2 linked regions of the Gemmatirosa kalamazoonensis genome follow. The protein of the gene in region 1 interacts with the protein of each later gene in a pairwise test. Links are inferred from orthologs where the notes say so. Each region holds a gene or a part of one and is shown in the gene's direction. Other genes may lie near its edges. The genes, in order: ccsA and J421_RS13715.

Region 1 (10,776 bases):
AGGGGCGGGTGAGCGCGAGAAGCCCGCCCCCCTCGGGGATCTCCTTGCCTAACGAATCGAGGAGCGCGGCCGAGACGCCGGGGAACGGGACGGTGGCGGATCCGGGCTTCGTCGCGGTGACGCCGGGGAGCGGCGTGATCATGATCGCCCCCGTCTCCGTCTGCCACCACGTGTCCACGATCGGGCACCGGCCGCCGCCGATGTGCTCGTGGTACCACATCCATGCTTCGGGGTTGATCGGCTCGCCGACGCTGCCTAACAGTCGCAGACGCGACAGGTCGCGGCGCGCCGGGAACTCGGTGCCCCACTTCATGAACGCGCGGATCGCCGTCGGCGCGGTGTAGAAGATGGTCACGCCGTAGCGCTCGCAGATCTGCCAGAAGCGGTCCTTGTCCGGCCAGTCGGGCGCGCCCTCGTAGACGACGCACGTGGCGCCGACGGCGAGCGGCCCGTAGACGATGTAGCTGTGTCCCGTCACCCACCCGATGTCGGCAGTGCACCAGTACACGTCCTCGTCCTTCAGGTCGAACACGTACTTCGTGGTCGCCGCGACCCCGGTCATGTAGCCGCCGGTCGTGTGCACGATCCCCTTCGGCTTCCCCGTCGTGCCGGAGGTGTAGAGGATGTAGAGCAGGTCCTCCGCGTTCATCGCCTCGGGCTCGCGGACGAACGACTCGCCGTCGTGCTCCGCGTCGTGCATGAGGCGGTGCCACCAGTGGTCGCGCCCCTCGACGATCTCGGGGAACGCGAGGTCGCCCTCCGCGCCGGGCCGCCGCCTAACGACGATGACGTTCTCGATCGACGGCGTCTCCTCGAGCGCGCGGTCGGCGTTGCGCTTGAGCGGCACGACCTGGCCGCGCCGGTACCCGCGGTCGGCGGTGATGAGCAGCTTGCACCGCGAGTCGTTGATGCGGTCGCGCAGCGACTCGGGCGAGAAGCCGCCGAACACCACGGAGTGCACGGCGCCGACGCGCGCGCAGCCGAGCATCGCGACGACCGCCTCGGGGATCATCGGGAGGTAGATCGCGACGCGGTCGCCCTTCTTCACGCCGAGCCGGTCGAGGACCTTCGCGAAGAGGTTCACCTCGCGGTACAGGTCCCAGTAGGTGAGCGTGCGCCGGTCGCCGGGCTCTCCCTCCCACACGATGGCCGCCTTGTTGCGCCGCGGCCCGTCGACGTGCCGATCGAGGCAGTTCGCGCTCGCGTTCAGCGTGCCGTCGGCGAACCACTGCGCGTGCGGCGGCTTCCAGTCGAGGACGCGCGTGAACGGCTCGATCCACGTCAGCTCGCGGGCCATGCGGGCCCAGAATGCGTCGGGGTCCCGCGCGGCGTCCCGATAGATGTCGGCGCCGGCGGTGTGGGCCTGGGCGCTGAACTGTGGCGGCGGCGGGAAGCTGCGGTCTTCCTGGAGCAGGACGTCGAGGTCGCTCATGCTCGGCTCTGGGCGCGTGGGTGGCTCGCGACTGGAAACATGCAAGGATTGCGAAGGCGCGCGCAACGACGCAGAGTCCGCCCGACACCGAACCAGGAGCCCGATCCGTGGCGACCACCACCCCGCCGGCCATTGGCCTGCCGCTGGCCGCTCCGGGCGAGCGCGTGCTCTCCGCACGCGACGTCCGCACCGTGATCTTCGCGTCGTCGCTCGGCACGATGTTCGAGTGGTACGACTTCTACCTGTACGGATCGCTCGCGGCGATCATCTCGAAGCAGTTCTTCTCCGGCGTGAACCCGACGGCGGCGTTCATCTTCGCGCTGCTCGCGTTCGCCGCGGGGTTCGCGGTGCGGCCGTTCGGCGCGCTGATCTTCGGGCGGCTGGGAGATCTCGTGGGGCGGAAGTACACGTTCCTCGTCACGATCCTCATCATGGGCGTGTCGACGTTCCTCGTCGGCGTGCTGCCGGGGTACGCGTCGATCGGCGTGGCGGCCCCGGTGACGCTGATCTCCCTGCGCCTGCTGCAGGGGCTCGCGCTCGGCGGCGAGTATGGTGGGGCGGCGACCTACGTCGCGGAGCACGCGCCGAACGGCAAACGCGGGCAGTACACGGCGTGGATCCAGACGACGGCGACGCTCGGGCTCTTTCTCTCGCTGCTCGTGATCCTCGGCTGCCGCCTCGCGCTCGGCACCGAGGCGTTCGAGGCGTGGGGCTGGCGCATCCCGTTCCTCGTGTCGCTCGTGCTCCTGGGCGTGTCGGTGTGGATCCGCCTGCGGCTGAACGAGAGCCCGGTGTTCCAGGCCATGAAGGCCGAGGGCAAGCACTCGAAGCAGCCGCTGCGCGACTCGTTCGGCCGCTGGCCGAACCTGCGCGTCGTGCTGCTCGCGCTGTTCGGCCTCGTGATGGGGCAGGCGGTGGTGTGGTACGCGGGGCAGTTCTACGCGCTGTTCTTCCTCACGCAGTCGCTCAAGGTGGACGGGCAGACGGCGAACCTCATGATGGCGGCGGCGCTGCTGTTAGGCACTCCGTTCTTCATCGTGTTCGGCTCGCTGTCCGACCGCATCGGCCGCAAGCCGATCATCCTCGGCGGGTGCCTGCTCGCGGCGCTCACGTACTTCCCGCTGTTCCGCGCGCTCACGCACTACGCGAACCCCGCGCTGGAGGCGGCGCAGCAGCGCGCGCCGGTGACGGTGACCGCGGATCCCGCGTCGTGCTCGGTGCAGTTCGATCCCGTGGGGAAGAGCAAGTTCACGTCGCCGTGCGACGTCGCGAAGACGGCGCTCGTGAAGGCGGGCGTGCCGTACCACAACGCGGCGGAGTTCGACGCGCCGCCCGCCGTGCACGTCGGCGGGGCGGTGATCCCGTCGTACGACGCCGCGGCGCCGGACGCGAAGGCGCGCGGCGCGGCGTTCGACTCCACGCTCGGCGCCACGCTGAAGGCGGCGGGCTACCCCGCGAAGGCGGATCCGGCGCGCACGAACCGCGGCATGGTGGTCGCCATCCTGTTCGTGCTCGTGCTGTACGTGACGATGGTGTACGGCCCGATCGCGGCGATGCTCGTGGAGATGTTCCCGACGCGCATCCGCTACACGTCGATGTCGCTGCCGTATCACATCGGCAACGGGTGGTTCGGCGGCTTCCTGCCGACGACGGCGTTCGCGATCGTGGCGGCGACGGGCGACATGTACTCGGGGCTGTGGTACCCGATCGTGATCGCCGCCGTGACGTTCGTGGTCGGCGCGCTGTTCGTGCGCGAGACGAAGGACGTGGATCTGCGGGCGTGACTCCACGTACGACTGTTCGTTGGACTGAAGAAGGACTGAAGGAGGACTGAACAAGGACCAACAACTCTGTTGGTGTTCTCCTTCTTCAGTCCTCCTTGAGTCCTTCTTCAGTCCCATAGAAACGCGTACGTGGAGCGGTGCCCGGCGGATCAGCGCCGGCGGCGCCGCGGCTGCTTGCGGGTGAGGATCAGCCCGATGAGCGTCGCCAGCGCGAACACCCCGCCGACGATCGCGATGAACAGCGGACGATTGCGGTCGACGTAGCTCCGGTCGCCGCCGTCGATGGTCGCGGCGCGCGGCCGAGCGGGGTCGAAGCGCACCGGCACCGTGCCGCCCATGACGAGCTGCGGCATGGTGCCGTCGTCCACGGCGTCAACGGCGACGACCGTGTCGGCGCCGGGGGCGGGGACGAACGCGAGCTCCGCGACGTCGTACGGCTGCGGGAGCTCGAAGTCGTCGCGCCGGCTCGTCGACAGCGCGTACTCCACCGTGCGCACGGCGTGCACGCGCGCCGCGGCCCGCAGCGGCCCGTCGTTAGGCAGCGGGCCCGGCGTCGCGCGGTCCAGCGCGAGCGCGGCGACGCCCCATGCGACGGCCGCCGCGAGCAGGAAGGCCGTGCCGCGCCGGCCGGCGAACGCGAGGACCGCGATGCCGCCGACGAGCCAGATCACCCAGCGCCCGCCGTGCAGCACCATCGGTGCGAGGTCGCGCATCCAGTCCAGCGTGCTGCGATCGGCGAGCCGCGCGAAGATCGGGCAGCACGCGACGGTGCGGACGCGCACCGTGTCGCCGACGCGCAGCCGGTCGTAGCGCGCCTCGTCGACGCTCACCGTCGGCGTGATCGGCGACGTCTCGCCAGCGGGGGCGACGTCGAGCAGGAACGCGCGGGTCCAGGCGCCGTCGGAGGCGATGCGGACGTCCTCGCGCTTCCGCTCCACGCGCGCGCGCGACACGTGCCCGTTCGCGTCGAGCCAGAGCGACGGTCCGAGCACGAGCACCGCGCATAGCACGAAGAAGGGCATGCAGCCGCAGCCGCGACGGCGCGTTCGCGACCGTCGCGCGACCGGCTCGAAGGAGTCGGCGGATGACATGCGCGCAAGGAGGCAGCGGTCGACGAGCCGCGCAAGAGTGCGCCGCGGCGACGGGCCGGTTACCGTTCGTGCCATGACCGCCGCGCCGGAAGCCGTCCCCGAGAGCGAACGCGCCGCCGCCGTCGCCACGCCCGTCGTGGAGGCGGTGGGGCTCACGCGCGCGTTCGGCGCCGGTCGGCGCGCGGTGGACGACGTGAGCTTCGCGCTCGGCGGCGGCGAATGTCTCGCGCTGTTCGGGCCGAACGGGGCGGGGAAGACGACGCTGCTGCGCATGCTCGCGGGGCTGCTGCGCCCCACGCGCGGCACCGCGCGCATCGGCGGGGTGTCGTTGGACCGCGACGCGGCGCCGGCGGTGCGGGCGCGCGTGGGGCTCATCTCGCACCACAGCCTTCTCTACGCCGCGCTCAGTGCGCGCGAGAACGTGGAGTTCGCGGCGCGGCTCTACGGCGTGCCCGATCCGGCGCGCGCCGCGATGGCGTCGCTCGAGCGCATGCGCGTGGCCGACCGCGCGAACACGCCGGTACGTCGACTCAGTCGCGGGCTGCAGCAGCGCGTCTCCATCGCGCGGGCGATGGTGCACCAGCCCAGCATCGTGCTGCTCGACGAGCCGTTCACGGGGCTCGACGAGGTCGGCGCGCGCGCGCGCTCACCGACGCCATCGGCGCGCTGAAGGCGCACGGCGCGGCGCTCGTGCTCGTGACGCACAACCTGGCCGAGGGGCTCGCGCTCGGCACGCGCGTCGGGGTGATGCTCGCCGGTCGGCTCGTGCGCGTCGAGGCGCGCGCCGGCGTCGACGCGGCGGCGTTCGCGGACGCGTACCGCGCGCTCGTCACGGGGACGGCGTGAGCTTTCTCGGCACCGCGTGGCTCGTGGCGCGCAAGGACCTCACGATCGAGTTCCGCACCCGCAGCGCGTTCTTCGCGGCGATCGTGTTCGCGCTGCTCGCCGTCGCGGTGTTCCACTTCTCGTGGGATCCCACGGCGGTGTCGGCGATCGACCTGGCGCCCGGCGTGCTGTGGGTCATCTTCACGTTCGCGGGGCTGCTCGGCCTGCACCGCTCGTTCGGCGTCGAGGAAGCCGATCGCGCCATCGACGGCCTGCTGGCTTCCCCAGTCGGGAGAGAGGCGCTGTTCGCCGGCAAGGCGCTCGCGAACGTGGTGTTCGTCGGCGCCGTGCAGCTCGTGACGATCCCCGCGGTGGCGCTGTTCTACGACCTGCCGCTGCTGCACGGCGCGACGCTGCCGGGGCTCGCGATCGTCGCCGCGCTCGCGACGCTCGGCCTCGTGGCGGTGGGGACGCTGTTCAGCGCGATGACCGTGAACACGCGGCTGGCGGAGCTGCTGCTGCCGATGCTGGCGCTGCCGTTCTTCGTGCCGATCGTCGTCCCGGCGGCGCTCAGCACCGCGCGGCTGCTCGCCGGCCGGCCGCTCGGCGAGATCCAGGGCTATCTTCAGATGCTCGCCGCGTTCGACATCGTCTTCGTGACCGCGTGCACGCTGGCGTTCCCGTACACGCTCGAGGAGTGAGCCCACGCTCGCGACCCGACCCATGACGCAGCCCGCAACCGCTCTTCCCACCATGCCGCGCACCGCGCCCACCACGCGCGACGGCCCCGACTTCCTGCTCGGCGTCGCCGTCGTCGCCGTCGCGGCGGCGCTCGTGCGCGCCATCGTGTTCACGCCGATCGAGGCGACGCAGGGGCCGGCGCAGAAGATCTTCTACGTGCACGTGCCGTCGGCGTTCATCGCGCTGTACCTGTGCTTCGCGCTGCTCGCCGTGACGAGCGCGCTCTACCTGTGGCTGCGCGAGGAGCGGCTGGACCGCGTCGCGGAGAGCGCGGCGGAGGTGGGGCTCACGTTCATGACCGTGACGCTGCTCACCGGGCCGCTGTGGGGGAAGCCGATCTGGGGCACGTGGTGGACGTGGGACGCGCGCCTCACGCTGACGCTGTTCACGTGGCTCATCGTGCTCGGCTACCTGACGCTGCGCAACGCGATCGAGGATCGCGGCCAGCGCGCGCGATACTCCGCCGTGCTCGGCGTGCTCGCCGGGCTGCTGGTGCCGTTCATCCACCTCAGCGTGTACCTGTTCCGCACGCTGCACCCGCAGCCGATCCTGCTGAAGCCGAGCGCGCCGTCGCTGCCGCCGGAGCAGCTGACGACGTTCCTGTTCTCGTTCGGCGCATTCTTCCTCCTGTTCGTGGCGCTGCTGCGCGCGCGCTACCGCTACGCGGTGGATCGGGACCGCCTGGCCGAGCTGCGCGGGGGAGAGGACTGATGCCGCCGAGCAACGCCGGCTACTACGAGGCCGCCTACGCCGTGGCGGCGATCGTCTACGCGGTGTACGCGGTGACGCTGTGGCGGCGGCGGGCGCGCGTGCGCGCGGCGCTGCGTCGCGCCGAGGGCGCGGGTGCCAGCGGCAACCCGGCGCCGCTATCATGACTACATGATCAACGCTTGGCACGACCTCCCGCCCGGACCGCATCCGCCTGACCAGGTCACGGCGATCATCGAGATCCCGGCGAAGAGCCGCAACAAGTACGAGCTGGACAAGGAGACCGGCCTGCTCCGGCTCGACCGCGTGCTCTACTCCGCCGTGCACTATCCCGGCGACTACGGGTTCATCCCGCGCACGCTGCACGAGGACGGCGACCCGATGGACATCCTGGTGCGGATACAGGAGCCCACGTTCCCCGGCTGTCAGATCGACGCGCGGCCGATCGGCGTGCTGCGCATGCTCGACAAGGGGGAGCCGGACGACAAGATCCTCGCCGTGCCGTGCCACGATCCGCTGCACCAGGAGTACTTCGACATCGCGGATCTGCCGGCGCACTTCCTCAAGGAAGTAGAGCACTTCTTCCACATCTACAAGGACCTCGAGGGCAAGCGCGTCGAGATCATCGGATGGGAGAAGAGCGAGTCGGCGCTGCGACTGATCAACGAGTCGATGGAGCGCTACGAGGCGAAGTACGGCGCGGCGTCGACGATCCGTTAGGCGCTAGATCTCGCCGCGCCGGCGCCGCCGCCACATGCGGCGCGCCTCCTTCCATGCGTCGCGGAACGGCAGCCCGGCGGGCGCCGTGCGGATCTCGACGTTCGCCATGATCGCGGTGCCCGTGATGCGGATGCGCGGGGCGTCGATGGGCGCGTCGGGATCGTCGAACGTCCGATTCTCGACGTTCGCCATGACGCCGAGCGCGAGGTCCTCGACGACGACGCCGGGGGGCACGAGGACCTCGAGGTTCGCCATCACGGCGAGCAGGTCGATCTCGCACACGCCGGCGGGGAGCGGCGTCTCGCGCAGATCGAGCACGATGGAGCTCATGAGCGAGCGTACCTCGAGCTGACGCGGCATCGCCCACCGGCCGCTGCGCTCGGTGTTGCTCATGATCGAGAGCACGCGCCGCGTCGCCGCGGGCTCGGCGTACGACGGCGTGACGGCGACGCGGTGCATCGGACGCGACTCGACCTCGCTCAGCAGCCCGTCGAGCTCCGATACCGTGCTCGCCTTGTACATCCGGTCGAGCAGCGCCTCGAACTGGTCGATGGACAGCGTGTCGTCGGCGAAGCGGTCGGTGAGCACCCGGATCGTCCGCTCGCGCGCCGCCTCGATCGCGCTCGCCGCCACCCGGGAGGCGGAGGCCGGCATCTGCGAGATGGGCAGCGGCGCCGTCGAGGCGTCGGCCGGCCGGGCGCGGTTCGATATATCGTCAGGCATGCTTGATCCTACGAGCCACCTTACGGGCAGGTGTCAGGGACATGGCGGAGCGCGCGGGCGGTGCCGCGCGGGCGATACGGCGCGATGGAGCGCAAACACCGTCTCACGCCGCGGCACGGCGCCGGACTGCGCGGTTCGAGCGTCGTGGGCGTCGTTCGCCTCATCGCGCCTCACCGCCAGCGCCGTACCGCCGGCGCCGTGCCCAGCGCCGTTCGCGCCACCGTCCTCCGAGTCAGACTGCGTGCTCGCGCGGCGCGCCGCGCCCCTTGGCCGGCTGCACCGCGCCGCTGCCTGGCATCTCGGGCGCGCGCGGGAGGAAGAGCTGGTCGTAGAGCAGCGCCGCGACCACACCGCCCACGATGGGGGCGACCCAGTAGATGAGCTGCCCCTCCCACTGACCGAACGCGACGGCGGGCCCGAACGCGCGCGCCGGGTTCATCGCGGCGCCCGTCATCGGGCCGATGGCGAGGATGTCCGCCGCCACCGTGAGCCCGATGGCGAAGCCGCCGACCTTCGGCGCCTGCGGGTCGACCGCGGTGCCGAACACGGTGAACACGAGGAAGAACGTCGCGACGGCCTCGAGCCCGAACGCCTGGCCGCCGCTCACCGTGGACGCGATGGACAGCGTGCCGCCATGCGCCGCGGCGTACACGTCGCTCGGCACCACCGCCTTGTGGAGGTACGCGGCCGCCATCGCGCCGACGAGCTGCGCGACGACGTACACCGCGGCCATGAGCGGCTGGATGCGCCGCGTGACGAGGAAGCCGAGCGTGACGGCCGGGTTGAAGTGGCCGGAGATGCGCATCACCGCGGAGACCATCACGGCGAGGATCAGCCCGTGCGCGGCGGCGACCGTGCCGAGCGATCCCGCGCCGCCCTGCGCCATCATGAGCGCCGCGCCGCCGACGAAGACGAGCGCGAACGTGCCGACGAACTCCGCGACGAAGTGACGGAGGGAATCTCTCATGGGGGCCAGGGGCGAGATGGGGGATCGAGGGGAGGGCAGGAGGGCAGGAGCGCAGGAGGGCACGAGGCCTCCTGCCCTCGCTTCGCGCCCTCCTGCCCTCATGCCCTGCGGAATACTAACGCGGCGTTGATCCCCCCGAACCCGAAGCTGTTCGACAGCACGTGCTCGACCCGCGCGTCGCGGCCGTGACCCGGGAGGTAGTCGAGATCGCACGCGTCGTCGGGGCACTGCAGGTTCACCGTCGGCGGCAGCCACTCGTCGTGCAGCGCGAACGCGCTGATCGCCGCCTCGAACGCGCCCGACGCGCCGAGCGCGTGGCCGTAGTAGCCCTTCGTGGAGCTCACGCGCAGCCTCGACGCGTGGTCGCCGAAGACCTGCTTCAGCGCGAGCGTCTCGGTCGGGTCGTTGAGCGGCGTGGAGCTGCCGTGCGCGTTGACGTACTGCACCTCGTGCGGCTGCACGTCCGCGTCGCTGAGCGCGAGACGCATGGCGCGCGCGGCCTGTGTGCCGTCGGGGCGCGGCGCGGTCATGTGATACGCGTCGTTCGTCGTGCCGAAGCCCACCAGCTCCGCGTACACCCGCGCGCCGCGGGCGAGCGCGCGCGAGCGCTCCTCGAGCAGCAGCACCGCGGCGCCCTCGCCCATCACGAAGCCGTCGCGCGCGCGGTCGAACGGGCGCGACGCGCTCGACGGATCGTCGTTGCGCGTGCTCATGGCGCGGATGATCGCGAACGCGCCGAACGACAGCGGCGCGAGCGGCGCCTCGGAGCCGCCGGCGAGCATGACGTCGGCGTAGCCGTCGCGGATCTGACGGAACGCCTCGCCGATCGCGATGGTGCCCGACGCGCAGCTCATCGCGTTCGTGCTGTTAGGCCCGGTGACGCCCATCTCGATGGCGATGTTGCAGCTCGCCGCGCCGCAGAAGACCTTGAGCGCGACCGACGGATCGACCGCGCGCACGCCCTCCTGCAGGAAGTTGATCATCTGCTCCTCGGCGAAGCCGATGCCGCCGAGCGCGCTGCCCATCATCGCGCCGACGCGGTCGCGGTTCTCGCGCGTGATGTCAAGCTGCGCGTCGTCGAGCGCGAGCTGCGCGGCGACGACCGAGAACTGGCCGAACCGGTCGAGCCGCTTCGCGCGCCTCGCCTCGAGATGGTCGGTGGCGTGGAAGTCGTCGACCTGCGCCGCGATGTGGGTGCGCCACGGCGACGTGTCGAACCGCGTGACCTCGCGCACCGCCGAGCGCTCGGCGCGCAGGCCGTCGCGGAGACCGCGTGCGGATGTACCGATGGGCGTGATCGGACCGATGCCCGTGATGACGACGCGACGACGCTGCACATGCACCTCGTGGTTGCTGTCCCCTGCCTCCCCCCTGATCGGACCGCGCGAGCGGCCCGATTCGTCCCTTCATCCAGCGCCCTTCGTCCCTTCGGCGACCGCGGCCAGTCCGGCGAGCGTCCGCTTGGCGATGCCGTGCACGAACACCGGCCCGATGACGCCGACGGCGGCGAACGTGCCGATCACCGGCCAGCCCGGGCCGTCCCACACGTGCAGGATGCGCACGTGCGTGCCGCCGTCGACGCGGCGGAAGCTCCACTCGACGTCCATCCCCGTCGTCACGCCGTCGACGTGGCGGAAGCGGACCGCAGGCGCGCGCTCGTCGACCGACATCTCGCTGAGCCACCACGTCGGCCACTGCATCGGCCCGAACGCGCGGTTCGCCGACATCTCCACGAGCCCGCCGCCGTCACGCGCGCGGCGGCGGAACTTCACGAAGCGATAGTGC
Region 2 (10,777 bases), 1.7 Mb from region 1 along the record:
GGCCGGCATCACCTGGTGTCCCCACCACTGGTGCGCGACCTCGTGCGCGGTGACCATGAACGGCAGGTCGCGCCCCGCGTCGTCCTTGTCCGCCTCGGTGATGAAGCCGATCCCCTCGGAGAACGGGATCGTGTTCGGGAACGACTGCGCGAACGTCGCGTAGCGCGGAAACTCGAGGATGCGCACCCCGAACTGGTAGAGCAGGTGCTCGAAGCCGAGCGTGTCGAGCGTGATGAGCGACACCCACCACGCGAGCAGCAGCACGTGGCCCACCGCCTTGTTGTTCACCACCGTGTGCACCACGAACGCGAGCAGCGCGTACTGCAGCACGAACGGGAACTCGATGAGGAACACGGTGCGGAGGTACACCGACAGCTCGTACTCGTGGTACCCCTTCACCGTCTGCACGGCGATGCCGGCGAGGATGAGCACCGCCTGCAGCACGGCCATGGCGCCCACGAGCCCCGCCGCGCGACCCACGAGATGCAGCGCCGGGCTCACGGGCAGCGCGTCCTGGATCTGGTCCGCGCCGAGCTGTCGCTCGCGCCACACCAGCTCGCCCACGAACGTCGTGAGCAGGATGACGAAGAACAGCCCGAAGCCGCCCACCACCGCGTCGGCGATGAGATAGGTGCGCGGATAGACGGTGACCTGGTCCATGCGATTCGCGAACCAGGCGGACATGATCACGTTCACCGCGCCGACGGTGGCGATGGCGAGGAAGCTCACCTGCCGCGTCATCGACGCGAACGCGAGCCGCGTGACGGCCAGGAGCTGGCGGCCGCGCGATGCCGCACCGCTCACGCCGGCCCACGCCGTCGCCAGTCGCTCGGCCGCCGCGTGCGCCGCGCGCGAGCCGATCGTGATCCCTGGACGATCGTCGCCGCCGAGGCCACCGGGCACGCCGGCGACGGCGAGCTTCGGGTGCCGCCAGCGCAGCCCGAGCGACGCCGGCTGCGCGCGGAAGCGGAACGCGCCCAGCGTGAGCGCGACGAGCCCACCGGACACGGCGAGCCACGCGAGCCGGTTCCACAGGACGAATCCGGAGAGCGGCACGAGCAGCGTGTTCTTGTCGGCCACCGTCCAGTAGCGCGTGGCGAGCGTGAACGGCTGGATGCCGAACGGATCGAGCAGGGCGCCGATCCAGTCGTTGCGCAGGTCGCGCGTGAGCTGCCCCGTGACCGACCACGCGACGAGGAGGAAGATCCCCATCGTGTAGACGACGAACTGGTTGCGCGTGAGCGCGCCCGCCGCGAAGAACGCCGCGCTGATGAACAGCACGTTGGTCAGGCCTAACAGCAGGAACGGGTGCAGGTAGTTCGCGAGGTGGATCGGCAGCATCTTGTCGTGGTCGATCCACGGCATCACGCTGCCGACGAGCGCGCCGAGCGGGATCGCGAGATACACGACGAGCATGGCGACGAACGCGCCGCCGAACCGGCCGGCGAGGTAGCCCACTCGACTGATGCGCGTCGTGAACAGCAGCTCGTGCGTGCGGGTCTGGAAGTCGCGCAGGATCGACGTGCCGACGAGCGCCGAGGTGATGACCTGGCCGATGGCGGTGAGGATGATCGTCGTGTTCGCGAGCACCCACGGTGCGTTCTTCAGCACCTTGCCGCGGCCGCCGCCGATCTCCACCGCGTCGGACGACAGGAAGCCGAACGCGAGCAGGAACAGGATCGCGAAGTACAGCCACGTCGCGGGGCGGCGCAGCTGATACCGGATCTCGAAGAAGAGAATCTGTCGCAGCACGGGCGCCTCCCGTCAGACGGACTGCAGGGCGGGGGCGTCGGCGCTCGGCGAGCCCGACGCACCGTCGATCGTGCCGCCGGCGAGCGTGTGGAAGTACACGTCCTCGAGATCCGGATCGACCGGCACCCAGCGCGGATCGGGGCACGCATCGGCGAAGACGTGCACCACCGGCCGTCCGGCGACGAGTCGCACCGAGATCACCTCGTGCGTCGCCCGGGTCGCCTCCAGCTCGTCGCGCGACATCTCGCGCCGCCAGATGCGCCCCGCCACGCCGGCGAGCACCTGCGTCGGCTCGCCGGCGAGCACGACGCGCCCGCGGTTGATGATCGCCATCCGCGGGCACAGCTCGCGCACGTCGTCGACGATGTGCGTCGACAGGATCACGATGCGCTCCTGTCCGATCTCGGCGAGCAGGTTGAGGAAGCGGTAGCGCTCCGACGGATCGAGTCCCGCCGTCGGCTCGTCGACGATGATGAGCCGCGGGTCGCCGGCGAGCGCGATGGCGATCCCGAGTCGCTGCTTCATGCCGCCCGAGAAGCCGCCGACCGCCTTCTTGCGCGCGTCGGCGAGATTCACCTGCTCGAGCAGCGCGTCGACGACTCGGCGGCGCGCCTTCGATTCCGTTAGGCCCTTCAGCGTGGCGAAGTGGTCGAGCACCATCTCCGCCGAGAGATTCGGGTAGAGCCCGAACTCCTGCGGCAGGTAGCCGAGCAGCCGCCGCACGGCGTCCGCGGACTTCAGGACGTCGAGGTCGCCGAGCGTGATGGTGCCGGTGTCGGGCTGCTGGAGCGTCGCGATCGTGCGCATGAGCGACGACTTGCCCGCGCCGTTGGGGCCGAGGAGCCCGAACATCCCGGGCGGGATGCTGAGCGACACGTCGTCGAGCGCGCGGACGCCGTTCGGATAGGTCTTCGACAGGTGGCGGATCTCGAGCTGCACGGGGCGCTCCGGGGCGAAGAAGGGTGGGACCGCCACGATGCGGCCTGGAGCTCGTTCCGGCAACGGCGACGGCGCGGGGGCATGCCCGCCGGGCGCGGTCCACGGCGAAACGTGGCCGCCTAACGGAATGCGCGCGGCGCGAGGTCCGGGATCGCGACGTCGTCCGGCGCTGGGCGGAGCCGCACTACTGGGCGCCGTTCGTGCTGACCGGCGGTCGCCGAGCGCCGAAATGACGATGGACCGACTCGCCGTCATCGGTGAGATGATGCGAGCCCACGCCATCGTCCCCCGTCGCCCCGCCACACGATGTCGCCCAACAGCCATCTCACCGGTCTGCAGCTCCTCGACGTCGGCGGCTCGGCGAGCGCCGACGCGCGCACACATCTCGCCGCGTGCCCCGTGTCGTGCGCGGCTCGACGCGGCGCGCCGGCGCGACGCGGCGCTCGCGCACGCCCTGCGCGCCCTCGAGGACCGGTCGCCCGGACGGAGCCGCGCCGAGGAGGACGCGCGCCTGCACACGATCATCGACCGCATGCTGACCAGCCTGCGCGCGGCGGCGAGCGCCGGCGCGTCGCCGCCGTCCGCGATGACCACCGCGCGCACGGGCGAGGGCCCCCGGGGGTTCCACCCCGGCCCGCGGAGCTGGGTGATCCTCGGCGCGCCGGGGCTGGCGCGTTAGGCGGCGCGGCCCGCGCGGGGAACCGGACGTGATGGATCGGGTTACTCTCCGGGTCCGCTCGTCGAATCCCCGGTCGCCATGTCACGCCGTCTCCCGATCTCCGCCGCGCTCGAGTCGCACCGCGCCGCGCTCGCGGCCTGCCGCCGCTGCACGCTCCCGCCCGACGTCCGCCCCGTCGTCTCCCACGCCCGCGAACCGCGCATCGTGCTCGTCGGCCAGGCGCCCGGCCGGGCCGAGGTCTCGAACGGACGCGCGTTCTCGGGGCGCGCGGGGAAGACGCTGTTCCGGTGGTTCGAGCGCGCCGGGTTCACCGAGGACGTTGTGCGCGAGCACGTCTACATCGCGGCCGTCACGCGGTGCTTTCCCGGCGCCCATCCCTCCGGCCGCGGCGACCGCGTGCCGAACCCGTCGGAGCGGACCGCGTGCGCGGGGTGGCTCGACGCGGAGCTGCGGATCATCCGGCCGGAGCTGATCATCCCCGTCGGCCGGCTGGCGATGGACCGCTTCTTCGGGCCGCGCCCGCTCGACGCGCTCGTCGGGCGCGAGCACGAGGTTGCGTATGACGGGGGGCGCGCCGTCGCCGTGCCCCTGCCGCATCCCTCCGGCGCGAGCTCCTGGGTGCACGCGGCGGAGCACCAGGCGCTGCTGCAGCGCGCGCTCGAGCTGCTCGCCGTGCGCTTCGCCGCGCTCGGCATCGGCGAGGGCGTGCGGAGCGCCGCGTGACGCGGTGCTCGGCGCTCGTCGCGCTGCTGCTCGCCGCTGCCCCCGTTGCGGCCCAGCCGCCGCGCGATTCCACCCGCGCCGTCCGACCCGTGCTCCCTCCCGACCGATGGCTCGGCGCCGACAAGGCGAAGCACTTCTTCATGGCCGGGTTCACGGCGGCCGCGGGCTTCTCGGCAGCGCGGCTCGCGGGGCTCGACCGGCGGCCGGCGCTCGGAATGGCCGCCGGGCTCGCGGCGACGATCTCCATGGGGAAGGAAGTTCGCGACCGGCGCGTCACGGGACGGTTCAGCGCGCGCGACCTCGTCGCCGACGCCCTCGGGGCCGCGGCGTACGCGGCGCTGCTCGCGCGGACGGCGCGATGACCCGCCGTGACCGCCCGCATCGCATTATGCCGCATGGTATTATTGTGGTAGTCGGCCGTCCCGGTCGGACACTCCAGCAGGACACGCATTCGTGAAAGCGCGGACCAAGTTTCTCATCGGGGGCCTGCTGGTCCTCGGCAGTGCCGGCTTCCTCATGGCCAGCTCCATCAAGGAGACCGGCCAGTACTACCTCACGCCCGGCGAGCTCGCGGCGAAGGTTTCCCGCGACCCGAGCTTTCGCGAGAGCGGCGTGAAGGTCGGCGCGCGCGTCGTGCCGGGGAGCATCAAGCGCGATCCCGGTGGGCGCTCGCTCACGTTCGACATGACCGACGGCCAGCAGACCTACGCCGTGGCGTACCGCGGCATCGCCCCCGACACGTTCACCGACGGGGTCGACGTCATCGTCGAGGGTCGCCTCGGCTCCGACGGGACGTTCCGGGCCACGACGCTGCTCGCGAAGTGCGCGTCGCGCTACGAGAACGCGCCCGACAAGTACAAGAGCACGCCCGGGTATCAGGCACCCGGCACCCAGCGCGCGCCGGTGCCCGGCGCGCGCGCCTGAGCCGTGGGCTCCGGCATCGCCCCCGGGCTGGTCCTGCTCGGGGAGCTGTCGCTGTGGGTGGCGCTGCTCATGGCCGCGTGGAGCGCGACCGTCTCCTTCGCCGGCGCCACGAACGGTCGGCGTGACCTGATTCACAGCGGCGAGCGGGCGCTGTACGCGACCACGGGCTTCGTGGCGCTCGCCAGCGTCGGCCTGTGGGCGGCGCTCTTCTCGCACGACTTCTCGGTGAAGTTCGTCGCCAGCTACACGAGCGCGAACCTGCCGAAGGTCTACACGTTCACCGCGTTCTGGGCGGGGCAGGCGGGGTCGCTGCTGTTCTGGTGCCTGATCCTCTCCGCGTACGCGGCGACCGCCGTCGCGACCGGGCGCGTGCGCGCGAACCGTGAGCGTGGCGCCGCGGAGCTGCTGCCGTACGTCACGGGCACGCTGAGCGTCGTCACGCTGTTCTTCCTGCTGACGATGTGCTTCGGCGCGAACCCGTTCGAGCGGCTCGACTGGATCCCCGCCGACGGCCGCGGCATGAACCCGCAGCTCCAGAACCCGGGCATGGCGGTCCACCCGCCGATGCTCTACCTGGGGTACGTCGCCACCGCGGTGCCGTTCGCCTACGCGATCGCCGCCCTCGTCACGCGGCGGCTCGACGCCTCGTGGCTCGCGCCGGTGCGCCGCTGGTCGCTCCTGAGCTGGTTCTTCCTGACCATCGGCATCACGCTCGGCATGTGGTGGGCGTACGTCGAGCTCGGGTGGGGCGGCTACTGGGTGTGGGATCCCGTCGAGAACGCGTCGCTGCTGCCGTGGCTCACCGGCACCGCGTTCCTCCACTCGATCATGATCCAGGAGAAGCGCGGCATGCTGCGGAAGTGGAACGTCACGCTCGTCGTGTCGACGTTCCTGCTCGCGATCCTCGGCACGTTCATCACACGCTCCGGCGTCATCCAGAGCGTGCACTCGTTCGCGCAGTCGCCGGTGGGCAACTGGTTCGCCGGCTTCCTCGCGCTCAGCATCGCGACCACCGGGTACCTCGTCGCGACGCGCCTCCGCGACCTCAAGGCACACGCGGAGCTGGAGAGCATGCTGAGCCGCGAGGCGGCGTTCCTCTACAACAACGTCGCCCTCGTCGGCATCGCGTTCTCGGTGCTGTGGGGCACGCTGTTCCCGATCATCTCCGAGGCGGTGCGCGGCGAGAAGATCACGGTCGGGCCGCCGTTCTTCAACACGGTGAACGTCCCGTTAGGCCTGCTGCTGCTCGCGCTCACCGGCATCGGGCCGCTCATCGCGTGGCGGCGGGCGTCGGTGGCGAACCTGCGGCGCCAGTTCACCGTGCCCGGAGCCATCGGCCTCGTCACCGGCGCGGTGCTCGTCGCCGCCGGCATGCGCGACTTCTACGCCGTGGTCTGCTACACGCTCGCCGCGTTCGTGCTCGGCACCATCCTGCAGGAGTTTCAGAAGGGGGTCGCGGCGCGCATGCGCATGCACGGCGAGGCCCCGCCGCGCGCGTTCGTGCGGCTCGTCGCGCGCAACCGGCGGCGCTACGGCGGCTACGTGGTGCACTTCGGCATGATCACCATGTTCGCCGCGTTCGCCGGCCTCGCGTTCAAGAAGGAGATGGACGTCACGCTGAAGCCGGGCGAGAGCTACGCGACCGTCGACCCGTGGGGGCACCGCTGGCGCTTCACGAGCACCGGCGCGTCGCAGTACAAGGCGCTCAACCGCTACGTCACCGCGATCTCGCTCGAGACGGAGCGCGACGGCCAGCCGATGGGGATCATCACGAGCGAGAAGCGGCAGCACGTCGACAGCCGCGACCAGCCCACGTTCGAGCCGTCCACCGAGGTCGGCATCCGGGCGTCGCTGAAGCAGGACGTGTACGTCGTCCTCGCCGGCGTCACGCAGAGCGAGACGGCCGAGCTGCGCATCCAGTTCAACCCGCTCGTCGAGTGGGTGTGGATCGGCGGCCTCTTCATGGCGATCGGTGGGCTGATCGTGATGTGGCCGCAGGCGGAGCGCAAGCGCTCGCAGAGCGGCTACGTCGCCGTGCTGCCGCCGGAGCACGTCGAGCTGCCGCGGCCGCTCGTCGCGCCCGAGCCGGTGCCCGCCGGCGCGAACCTCCGCGCGACGTGACGCGCACGATGTCCATGCATCGCCGACAGTTCGTCGCCGCGGCCGTGTCGTTGGCGGCCGGTCGCCGCTTGCTGGCGCAGGGCGAGGTGCAGGGCACCTCGTCGGACACGACGCAGTCGCAGTCCGCGGCGTCCAACATGGTGATGAACCAGAGCGCGATCCGTCCCGTGCGCCTGCCGGTGAAGCCGGGCGCGCGGCCCGTGCTCACGACGCAGCAGCGCGACGATCTGGAGCACCGCATCCACTGTCAGTGCGGCTGCACGCTCGACGTCTTCACCTGCCGCACGACCGACTTCTCGTGCTCCGTGTCGCCCGCCATGCACGGCGACGTGCAGCGCCTCGTCGAGGGCGGCTACTCGGCCGACGAGATCGTCGCCGCGTTCACCGACGTGTACGGCGAGCGCGTGCTGATGGTGCCGAAGAAGGAAGGCTTCAACTGGGCGGGCTACGTGGCGCCGTTCGTCGCCATCGGCACCGCGGGCGCCGTGGTGGCCACCACGCTTCGGCGGTGGCGCGCGCGCGCCGCCGTCGTCACGCCCGCGTCGCGCGGCGACGTCCAGGCGGACGTCGACGCCACGCCCGAGGAGCTCGCGCGCCTCGACGCCGCGGTGCGCGCGGAGGAAGCCTGATGGCGCTCCCCGATGGCGTCATCGCGCTCGGCGCGGGCACCGTGCTCGCGCTGGGCGCCGCGGCGCTCGTGCTCGGCCCGCTGCTGCGCGACGAGACCGACGCACCGCGCGCGCGGCGTCCGGTACCGTCGCGCGCGAGGGAGGCGACCACCGGCGCCGTCGACGCGCTGCGCGAGATCGAGTTCGACCGCGCGACGGGCAAGCTCTCCGACGCGGACTACGATGCGCTGAAGGCGACGTACACCCGCGAGGCGCTCGCCGAGCTGCGCGCCCGCGACGCCGCCGCGGCGTTAGGCACTCGCGCGGCCGCCGCCGCTTCGGACGACATCGTGGAGCGCACGATCCGTCGCTATCGCGCCTCGTCCGCCCACGCCGCGGTCTGCCCGGTCGACGGCCCGCGCCCGGAGGCGGACGCGGTGTTCTGCTCCGCGTGCGGCCGCTACCTGCCGGCGGTCTGTCCGCGCTGCGGCGCGGCGTGCGACCAGCCGGAGCAGCGGTTCTGCGGCGCGTGCGGCGTGCCGCTCGACGCGGCCGCGGCCTGACGCGTCAGGGCGCGACGATCTCCTCGTCGCGCCCCTCGCCCGTCTCGCGGGCGATCCAGCCGAGGTACTTCTCGAGCCCCGCCGCTACGGGGAGCGCGAGCAGCTCCGGCACCTTGTACGGGTGCAGCTCGGCGAACACGGTCGCGAGGTCGCCGAGCCGGCCGGCCGCGCTCTTCAGCAGCACGACGACCTCGCGCTCGTCGGCGAGCTGGCCCTCCCAGCGATAGAGCGAGCGGGCGCCGGGGAGGATCGTGCCGCAGGCGACGAGGCGCCGATCGAGCAGCGCGCGCACGAACGCGACTGCCTCGTCCTCGGAGGCGAGCGTGGTGAGAACGACGGTGGCGTCGGAAGACATGCCGTAATTCTAGCCGAGTCAACCTTCCGGGCGCAGCCAGCGTCTAACGCGGAACGATCGAGCGATCCATCCAACGATCTATCAGCGCGTGCTATCGCGGCGCGCGATATTTCTACATTGTAGAAGCCATGGCACCGTCCGAGCCCCGCCTCCCGCGACTGCCGCTCGTCCTGCTCGGCGCGCTCCTCCCGCGCGCGGAGCGCGACGAGCTGCTCGCCGATGTCGTCGAGGAGTTCGGCGAGCGGTCGCGCGCCGCCGGCACGCCGGCGGCGCGGCGGTGGCTGTGGGCGCAGCTCGTCGGCTCCGCGCCGGCCGTGCTGCGCTGGAGATGGTGGCGCGGGTGGACCGGCTTCGAGCCCCGCGCGAACGCGTACCGCCCCGGAGGGCCCATGCTCAAGAGCTGGATCTCGGACGCTCGCTACGCGGCGCGCCGCCTGCGCGCGCGCCCCGGCTACACCGTCCTCGCCGTGCTCACGCTCGCCCTCGGCGTCGGCGGCACCGCCGCCGTGTACGGCGTCGCGCGCGGGCTGCTGTTCGACCCGCTCCCGTACGCGAACGCGCCCGAGCTGGCGACGTTCTGGTCGACGTTCTCGTGGAGCGAGGAGGAGTTCTCGTACCTCCGCGGCCGCTTCCCGGGCTTCCGCCAGGTCGCCGCCTACCGCAACCGGGACGTGACGCTGCGCGTGGGCGACGCGCCGGCGCGCTTCGTTCCCGGCATCGCCGCGTCGGCCGAGCTGTTCGACGTGCTCGGCGCGCGCCCCGCGCTCGGCCGCCCGCTCCGCGCCGGCGACGATGCGTTGGGCACGGCGCCGGTCGCGGTGCTCAGCGACGGTCTGTGGCGCGAGCTCGGGGCCGACCCGTCGATCGTCGGCCGGAGCCTCGTCCTCGACGGCGCGCCGACGACGGTCGTCGGCGTGATGCCGCGGGGCTTCTGGTTTCCCGACCCCTCGGTACGCGTGTGGACCTCGACGCCGATGCGCCCGGACAACGGCGCCGGCAACTACACGCTCGTGGGTCGCGTCGCGCCCGGCCTCGACCCCGGCAACATGGGTCCCTACGTCGCGCGGCTCACCGCGATGCTCGGCGAGCGGTTCCACTATCCCGAGAAGTGGGACAAGACGAAGAACGCGAGGGTGACGCCCATCCGCGAGTCGATGACCGGCACGATGCGTCCGGCGCTGCTCGCCACGCTCGGCGCGATGGGGCTCATCCTGCTCATCGCCTGCGCCAACGTGGCCGCGCTCATGCTCGGCCAGGTCGACGCGCGCTTCACGGAGCTCGCGGTGCGCTCGGCGCTCGGCGCGAACCAGCGTCGTCTCACGCAGCAGCTCGTGGTCGAGGCGCTGCTCATCGCGATCGCGGCGGGCGCGCTGGGCGCGGGGCTGGCCGCCGGCGGCTTCCGGGTGCTGGCGCACGCGCTGCCGTTAGGCGCCTGGGGCGAGACGGTCTCTCCCGACTGGCGCGTCTTCGTGGCGGCGCTCGGTCTCGCGATCGCCGCGGCGCTGCTCGTCGTCGCCGTGCCCACGGTCTCGCTGTGGCGCGGCGACCTGCGCGGGGTGCTGGGACGCGCGCGCACCGGGGGGCTCGAGGGGCGCGGCGGTCGGCTGGAGAACGGCCTCGTCGTGGCCGAGGTGGCGCTGGCGGTGCTCATCGCGTCAGGGGCCGCGCTGCTCGTGCGCAGCGTGGGCAACCTCTACGCGCTCGACCCGGGCCTCCGCGCCGAGCAGGTCGCCGTCGTCGACGTGGTCGCGCCCAACGATATCGGCGGCGTCGCGCAGTGGCGCGCCGTCGATGAGGTGGTGACCGCGCTGCACGCACTCCCCGGCGTGCGCGCCGTCGCCGCGACCACGCAGCTCCCGCTTCGCGGCGGCAGCGACAGCTACGGCTTCACCATCGAGGGGCTGAAGGACACGGACGACGGTTCGACGACGTACATGCGCATTGTGACGCAGGAGTACTTCGCCGCGCTGGGGATCCGCCGGCTCACCGGGCGCACGTTCGAGCTCACGGACCGTCGCGCCGCGGACAGCGTCCGCGCGGAGACGCAGCGCGGCGAGCGCCGCGACAGCACGCCCCCCGAGCGTGTGGTCGTCATCAACCAGGCGCTGGCGAA

The links.
Region 2: the proteins of ccsA (region 1) and J421_RS13715 interact in binary tests that used the Escherichia coli proteins (3 or more experiments, as listed by UniProt). The link is inferred for Gemmatirosa kalamazoonensis from one-to-one orthologs.

Annotation. Positions count from the first base shown.
Region 1 is NZ_CP007128.1:4,878,994-4,889,769, reverse strand. What follows is about bases 4,944-7,719. They hold ccsA (cytochrome c biogenesis protein CcsA), read left to right. Parts: upstream 4,944-5,855; coding sequence 5,856-6,584; downstream 6,585-7,719. Other genes in these bases: J421_RS21120 (DUF1707 domain-containing protein), read right to left, coding at 7,305-7,719; J421_RS21125 (inorganic diphosphatase), read left to right, coding at 6,756-7,301; J421_RS32950 (hypothetical protein), read left to right, coding at 6,584-6,748; J421_RS21135 (heme exporter protein CcmB), read left to right, coding at 5,150-5,833; J421_RS32955 (hypothetical protein), read left to right, coding at 5,004-5,153. In the rest of the region: acs (acetate--CoA ligase), read right to left, coding at 1-1,432; J421_RS21150 (MFS transporter), read left to right, coding at 1,651-3,216; J421_RS21145 (DUF3592 domain-containing protein), read right to left, coding at 3,366-4,238; more of J421_RS21140, read left to right, coding at 4,381-4,943; more of J421_RS21120, read right to left, coding at 7,720-8,024; J421_RS21115 (MIP/aquaporin family protein), read right to left, coding at 8,257-8,991; fabF (beta-ketoacyl-ACP synthase II), read right to left, coding at 9,090-10,328; J421_RS21105 (SRPBCC family protein), read right to left, coding at 10,398-10,776. UniProt on the Escherichia coli protein: Required for the export of heme to the periplasm for the biogenesis of c-type cytochromes.
Region 2 is NZ_CP007128.1:3,191,134-3,201,910, forward strand. What follows is about bases 3,505-6,281. They hold J421_RS13715 (cytochrome c maturation protein CcmE), read left to right. Parts: upstream 3,505-4,546; coding sequence 4,547-5,017; downstream 5,018-6,281. Other genes in these bases: J421_RS13705 (uracil-DNA glycosylase family protein), read left to right, coding at 3,505-4,093; J421_RS13710 (YfiM family lipoprotein), read left to right, coding at 4,090-4,455; J421_RS13720 (heme lyase CcmF/NrfE family subunit), read left to right, coding at 5,021-6,281. In the rest of the region: J421_RS13690 (ABC transporter permease/M1 family aminopeptidase), read right to left, coding at 1-1,752; J421_RS13695 (ABC transporter ATP-binding protein), read right to left, coding at 1,765-2,691; J421_RS32790 (hypothetical protein), read left to right, coding at 3,224-3,370; more of J421_RS13705, read left to right, coding at 3,449-3,504; more of J421_RS13720, read left to right, coding at 6,282-7,138; J421_RS13725 (cytochrome c-type biogenesis protein CcmH), read left to right, coding at 7,153-7,767; J421_RS13730 (zinc ribbon domain-containing protein), read left to right, coding at 7,767-8,309; divalent-cation tolerance protein CutA, read right to left, coding at 8,314-8,664; J421_RS13740 (ADOP family duplicated permease), read left to right, coding at 8,793-10,777. UniProt on the Escherichia coli protein: Heme chaperone required for the biogenesis of c-type cytochromes. Transiently binds heme delivered by CcmC and transfers the heme to apo-cytochromes in a process facilitated by CcmF and CcmH.